DNA from 2 places in the Actinomadura sp. SCN-SB genome. Region 2 is predicted to be linked to the other one. Evidence: predicted binding sites of a transcription regulator. Region 2 holds the regulator's gene; the other holds the start of a gene.
What was found. Region 2 encodes HspR, which represses chaperone genes until heat shock. Its sites were predicted from a motif close to ANTTGAGTCNNNNNGACTCAANT; they were not measured.
Positions count from the first base shown of each region.

Region 1: lon (endopeptidase La) is a predicted target of HspR. The motif match lies at 1,929-1,951, and genes of this name have one in related genera.

Region 1 is NZ_JBIMPP010000008.1:54,229-57,639, reverse strand. It holds gene lon (endopeptidase La) at 1-1,887, opposite strand, end outside; gene ACGWYJ_RS07415 (DUF3817 domain-containing protein) at 2,798-3,160, opposite strand; gene ACGWYJ_RS07410 (hypothetical protein) at 3,201-3,411, opposite strand, start outside.
Region 2 is NZ_JBIMPP010000002.1:66,270-69,680, forward strand. It holds gene grpE (nucleotide exchange factor GrpE) at 1-154, shown strand, start outside; gene dnaJ (molecular chaperone DnaJ) at 330-1,496, shown strand; gene ACGWYJ_RS01575 (heat shock protein transcriptional repressor HspR) at 1,504-1,974, shown strand; gene clpB (ATP-dependent chaperone ClpB) at 1,991-3,411, shown strand, end outside.

The sequences.
Region 1 (3,411 bases), on a different contig from region 2:
CTCGATGTAGAGCACGTCGCCGCCCGCGCCGGTGACCGCCAGGCCCGTCGCCACGCCCGGCACCCCGGTGCGCCGCTCGGACCTGCTCAGCTCGACCTCCGGGGTGAACCGCGGCCGTCCCAGGTAGTCCTTCAGATCGGCCGCGCCGATCGAGACGGGCAGCGTCGCCTTCTCCAGCGCCACGTTCGCGGCGATCTTGCGCAGCACCCTCGCGATCGCGCGGTCCAGCGACCGCACGCCCGCCTCCCGGGTGTACTCGGAGGCCAGCAGCGCCAGCGCCTCGTCGTCGAAGCTCACCTCGGACGCCTCCAGGCCGGCCTTGTCGAGCTGCTTGGGCAGCAGGTGGTCGCGGGCGATGGTGACCTTCTCGTGCTCGGTGTAGCCGTCCAGCTGCACCAGCTCCATGCGGTCCAGCAGCGGCCCCGGGATCGCCTCGACCACGTTGGCGGTCGCCAGGAACAGCACGTCGCTCAGGTCGAGCTCGACCTCCAGGTAGTGGTCCCTGAACGTGTGGTTCTGCTCGGGGTCCAGCACCTCCAGCAGCGCCGCCGTCGGGTCGCCCCGGTAGTCGGCGCCGACCTTGTCGACCTCGTCCAGCAGGACGACCGGGTTCATCGAGCCCGCCTCGCGGATGGCCCGGACGATGCGTCCCGGCAGCGCGCCGACGTAGGTGCGCCGGTGGCCGCGGATCTCCGCCTCGTCCCGGACGCCGCCCAGCGCGACCCGCACGAACTTGCGTCCCATGGCCCGCGCGACCGACTCGCCCAGCGAGGTCTTGCCGACCCCCGGAGGGCCGGTCAGCGCCAGGACCGCACCGGAGCGCCGCCCGCCCACGACGCCCAGGCCGCGGTCGGCCCTGCGCTTGCGCACGGCCAGGTACTCGATGATGCGTTCCTTCACGTCGTCCAGGCCCGCGTGGTCGGCGTCCAGGATCGCGCGGGCGCCCGCGATGTCGTAGGCGTCCTCGGTGCGCTCGTTCCACGGGATGTCGAGCACGGTGTCCAGCCAGGTGCGGATCCAGCCGCCCTCAGGGGACGCGTCGGACGACCGCTCCAGCTTGTCGACCTCCTTGAGCGCCGCCTCGCGCACCTTCTCGGGCAGGTTCGCCGCCTCGATCCGGGCGCGGTAGTCGTCCTCCTCGTCGGCCGGGTCGCCGTTCAGCTCGGCCAGCTCCTTGCGGATGGCCTCCTGCTGCTGGCGCAGCAGGAACTCCCGCTGGGTCTTCTCCATGCCCTCCTGGACGTCCTTGCGGATGGTCTCCGCCACGTCCAGCTCGGCCAGGTGGTCACGCGCCCAGCCGATCACCAGGGTGAGGCGCTCGACCACGTCGGGGGTCTCCAGCACCTCGACCTTCTGCTCGTTCGACAGGTAGGGGGCGTAGCCGGCGTTGTCGGCCAGCGTCGAGGGGTCGTCGATGGCCTGCACCACGTCCACGACCTGCCAGGCGCCGCGCTTCTGCAGGATGGCGCTGACCAGGCCCTTGTACTCCTTCGCCAGCTCCTCGACGCGGGGGTCGTCCAGGCCGGTCACCTCGATCCTGGTGCCCTCCACCCACAGCGCCGCGCCGGGTCCGGTCGTCCCCGTGCCGATCCGCACCCGCGCCACGCCGCGCACGACCGCGCCCGGCTCGCCGCCGGGCAGCCGCCCCTCCTGCTCCACGACGCCCAGCGTGCCGACGGCCGCGTAGTTCCCGTTCAGCCTGGGCACCAGCAGCACGCGCGGCTTGACCGCCGACCTGATCCCCGGCCCTCGGGTCTGGGCGACCGCACGGGCCGCCTCGATCGCCGCGCGGACCTCGTTCTCGGACAGATCGAGGGGCACCACCATGCCGGGCAGAACGGCCCCGTCGTCCAGGGGCAGGACCGGCAGCGTCAGGGTCTCGCTCATGCTCTCAGCTCCAAAGTCTCTAGCGGTCCAGCCCAACCCGAGGTTGAGCCATATCCACTCAAGAAAACGAAGCTCGAATTTGTTTCCTCTGCATCGTTCGCTCTGAGCGATCATGCCCGGAGCGGCCTGTGGTGGCGGTGATCGGGCGCTGGGGGCGGGGTTTTACCCTCGGCCTTTCTTCCTTGGCAGGTGTTTACGCGGCCGTGAAGGCTGGGTACTTAACGCAACGAGATCGTAACGCTGGGTGAAGGGGAGTCTCGGGACGGCGGAGATCCCGGGGCTCGTCACCCGGCGAACCGGGGGGAGGGCACGCATGTGGCGCGCGGGACTTGCTTGGCACGGCGGAACCGCCGCTCATCGGCTTCCCTTCGACCGGGGTCCGGGCTTGTCTCGTCGCGCCCGGCCCCCGGCCCCCTCCGGCGCGGTCCGGACGGCCGAGGGCGTACCGGGCCCGTCGCGTCGCCGCCGGCACCTCCCCCCTTCCGCCTTGGTGCCGGCGGCGACGGCGGCGCGTGCCCGGTCACACCTCGGGTCCTCGGCCGTCCCGGCCGGTCCCGCGACCCCCGGCCGGACCCGTTCACCCTGGACCACCCGTTCACCCCGTACCGGAGACCCGGTGCCGCCTGCCCCCGTGGCACCGGGATCCACCGCGCCGGGCCGGCGACTCCGAGCCACGCCGCCGGCCCGGCCCCGGCCACCATGCTCGATCTCTCGAGAGCCGCGTCGATACCGAAGGAGAGCGAGGTGAGTGCCCGGCGCCAGACACCCTGTGAGCCGTGAAGAGCCGGGCGGCCGGACTTCTGACCCGACCCCCGTCCCAGGCCGCCCACACAGCAGTACAGACCGCTGCTGGACGCCCGGCCCGTGGAGGCGCTCCGCCCCACGGGCCGCGGCATGGGTACGTTCTGGCTCAGGCGTTGTTGCCGGCGGTCTCGCTCGGGGCCTCGCGGGGCACCTCGGCCCGCGCCCTGGCGGCCAGGTCGGCGCGGGCGTCCCGCACGATCCGGCGCTCGATGAAGAACGCCAGGAACGGGATCAGCCCCGCGGTCACCATCAGCACCATCTGCTTCAGCGGCCAGGACAGCTTGCGGTACAGGTCGAACGCGACCGCCAGATAGACGATGTAGAGGGTGCCGTGCGTCGGGGAGATGATCGCCGACGGGGTCTCGTCGCCGCCGATGTAGCGGATGGGCATGGCCACGAAGACCAGCAGCAACAGCATCACGCCGACCACGATGGCCATGACGCGATACCGGTTGACGGCCGCTTCCACAGATCACCTCTCTGAACGGGGGCCGGTCGGACTTCGCCGGTCAGTCTCGCCGGTGCGTCTCGGAGTTGAGCCGCGCCAGGTAGCGGTTGTAGGCGGCCAGCTGAGGGTCCTCCTCCTCCTGGCGCCGGATGATGTCCCGCTTCACCACGGCCTCGACGGGCTCCTCGATCACCTTGGGGGTCCGGTCGGACCCCTTGCGGGCGTCGTCGAGCTCGTCCCGCATCATCTTGATCCACATCACCAGTACGAAG
Region 2 (3,411 bases):
GCGGCCCGCCAGGGTCGCGGTGGCCGAGCCCGACCCGAACGCCGAATCCGCCGCCGGCGCGGAGGCCGCCGGGCCCGCGGCCGAGGCCGCGCCCGGTGCGGAGGCCGCGTCCGACGGTGAGCAGAACACCGATGGGCCGAAGGGCGACGCCTGACCGGCGGAGCCCCGCACGACCCGGCGCCCGTCCGGCGACCGCCGGTGAGGGCGGACCCTCGCGGTGGCCCCGCTCCCTTCCGGAGCGGGGCCGCCCGAGGTACAGATGAGCTGACGTCAGGCACGACCTGGACGTTTCACCATAAAGCAGTGGCACGAGCAGAGAGCGGGGCGCCGTGAGCACCAAGGACTACCTGGAAAAGGACTACTACAAGGTCCTCGGTGTCTCGAAGAACGCCTCACAGGACGAGATCAAGAAGTCGTACCGCAAGCTGGCCCGCAAGTACCACCCGGACGCCAACAAGGGCGACAGCGACGCCGAGGACCGTTTCAAGGAGGTGTCCGAAGCCTACGACGTCCTGTCGGACGAGAAGCGCCGCAAGGAGTACGACGCGGTCCGCGCGATGCCGCGGGGGTTCCGCGGCGGCCAGCAGGGCGGCTTCGGGTTCGACCTGGGGGACCTCTTCGGGCAGTCCGGGACCGGAGGCGCGGGCGGCGCGGGCGACCGGATCGGCGACCTGTTCGGCGGCCTGTTCGGCCGCGGCGGAGCCGGTACCCGCACGACCGGTGCCCGCAGGGGCCGCCGGGGCGCGGACGTGGAGACCGAGGTGACGCTGTCGTTCGGCCGGGCCATGAACGGCGTGACGGTGCCGCTCAAGCTGACCAGCGAGGCCGCGTGCCCGAGCTGCCGCGGCACCGGGGCCAAGACGGGCACCGTGCCGCGGGTCTGCCCGAACTGCGAGGGCACCGGGCACGAGACCCGCAACCTGGGCAGCTTCGGCTTCCAGGAGCCGTGCCGGGAGTGCCGCGGCCGCGGGCTCGTCGTGGACGACCCCTGCCCGACCTGCAACGGCAGTGGCCGCGCGACCGGCACCCGTACCATCCAGGCCCGGATCCCCGCGGGCGTCGCCGACGGCCAGAAGATCCGGCTCAAGGGCAAGGGCGCCCCGGGCGAGAACGGCGGCCCGGCCGGCGACCTGTACGTGGACATCAAGGTGAAGCCGCACCCGGTGTTCGGCCGCGACCGCGACAACCTGACGCTGACCGTCCCGGTGACGTTCCCGGAGGCGGCGCTCGGCGCCGAGATCAAGGTGCCGACGTTCCAGGGACAGCCGGTGACCCTGCGGCTGCCGGAGGGCACGCCGAACGGCCGCACGTTCCGCGTCCGCGGCCGCGGCGCGACCCGCCGCGACGGCACCAAGGGCGACCTGCTGGTGACGGTGGACGTGCAGGTGCCGCAGAAGGTCGACGACCAGACCCGCGAGGCCCTGGAGCGGCTGCGCGCGAGCGGGGCGGGGGACGACCTGCGCAGCGAGCTGCTGGCCAAGGCACGGGAGGAGTGAGGGAGTCATGAACGCTGATCCGTTCGGCGACGACACCCCGGTCTACGTGATCTCGGTGGCGGCGCAGCTGTCGGGGCTGCACCCGCAGACGCTGCGCACCTACGACCGGATGGGACTGGTGTCGCCCGGCCGCGCCGCCGGCCGTGGCCGCCGTTACTCGATGCGGGACATCGTGATGCTCCGCGAGATCCAGCGGCTCTCCCAGGAAGAGGGCATCAACCTGTCCGGCATCAAGCACATCCTGGAGCTCCAGCGCGAGAACGTCATGCTGCGCGAGCAGCTGACCAAGGCGCACGCCGCGCTGGAGGACCTGGCCAACGAGCTGGAGTCCACCCGGGCCGTGGCGGCGCGGCTGGCGCAGCAGCGCCGGCGGGGGGGCGAGGCCCCGGAGGCCGCGTCCGGCGCTCCGGGCGGCGATCTGGTGCCGATCCGCCACACCAGCGTCGTGGTGTGGCAGGAGCGGCGCGGCAAGGACTGACGGGGGAAAAGAGAATATGGACTACAAGCTGACGCAGAAGAGTCAGGAGGCGGTGTCGGTCGCGGTCCGCAGGACGGCCGCCGAGGGTCACCCGCAGGTCGAGCCGCAGCACCTCCTGGTCGCGCTGATCGGCCTGCCCGAGGGCACGGCCGTCCCGCTGCTGGAGGCGGTCGGCGCGGACTGGCAGGCGCTGCGCCGCCGGGCCGAGGAGCAGCTGTCGGCGATGCCGAAGGCGGCCGGTTCGACCCTGTCGTCCCCGCAGATGTCGCGGCAGCTGATCGTGGCGCTCAACACCGCGGCCAACCGCGCCAAGCAGTTGGAGGACGAGTACGTCTCGACCGAGCACCTGCTGGTCGGCCTGGCCGCGGACGGCGGTCCCGTCGCGGGACTGCTCAAGGAGTTCGGCGCGACCCCGCAGGCGCTGCTGGAGGCGTTCGAGCGGGTCCGCGGCCACGCCCGCGTGACCAGCGAGAACCCCGAGGACACCTACCAGGCGCTGGAGAAGTACGGCATCGACCTGACCTCCGCGGCGCGCGACGGCCGGCTCGACCCGGTGATCGGCCGTGACACCGAGATCCGGCGCGTGGTGCAGGTGCTGTCGCGGCGTACCAAGAACAACCCGGTGCTGATCGGCGAGCCCGGCGTCGGCAAGACCGCCGTGGTGGAGGGCCTGGCGCAGCGGATCGTGGCGGGCGACGTCCCCGAGTCGCTGCGCGGCAAGCGGCTGGTCGCGCTGGACCTGGGCGCGATGGTCGCGGGCGCCAAGTACCGCGGCGAGTTCGAGGAGCGGCTCAAGGCCGTCCTGAACGAGATCAAGCAGAGCGACGGGCAGATCGTCACGTTCATCGACGAGCTGCACACCGTGGTCGGCGCGGGCGCGGCCGAGGGCGCGATGGACGCGGGCAACATGCTCAAGCCGATGCTGGCCCGCGGCGAGCTCCGCATGATCGGCGCGACGACGCTGGACGAGTACCGTGAGCGGATCGAGAAGGACGCGGCCCTGGAGCGCCGGTTCCAGCAGGTGTTCGTGGGCGAGCCGACGGTCGAGGACACCATCGCGATCCTGCGCGGGCTCAAGGGCCGGTACGAGGCGCACCACAAGGTGCAGATCAACGACTCGGCGCTGGTCGCCGCCGCGACCCTGTCCGACCGGTACATCACCGCCAGGTTCCTGCCGGACAAGGCGATCGACCTGGTGGACGAGTCGGCGTCCCGGCTGCGGATGGAGATCGACTCGCGTCCCGTCGAGATCGACGAGCTGCAGCGCGCGGTGGACCGGCTCAGGATGGAGGAGCTGGCGCTGGCGAAGGAGACCGACGAGGCGTCCAGGCAGCGCCTGGAGCGGCTGCGCCGCGACCTCGCCGACCGCCAGGAGCAGCTGAACGCGCTGGTCGGCCGGTGGGAGCAGGAGAAGGCCGGGCTGAACCGGGTCGGTGA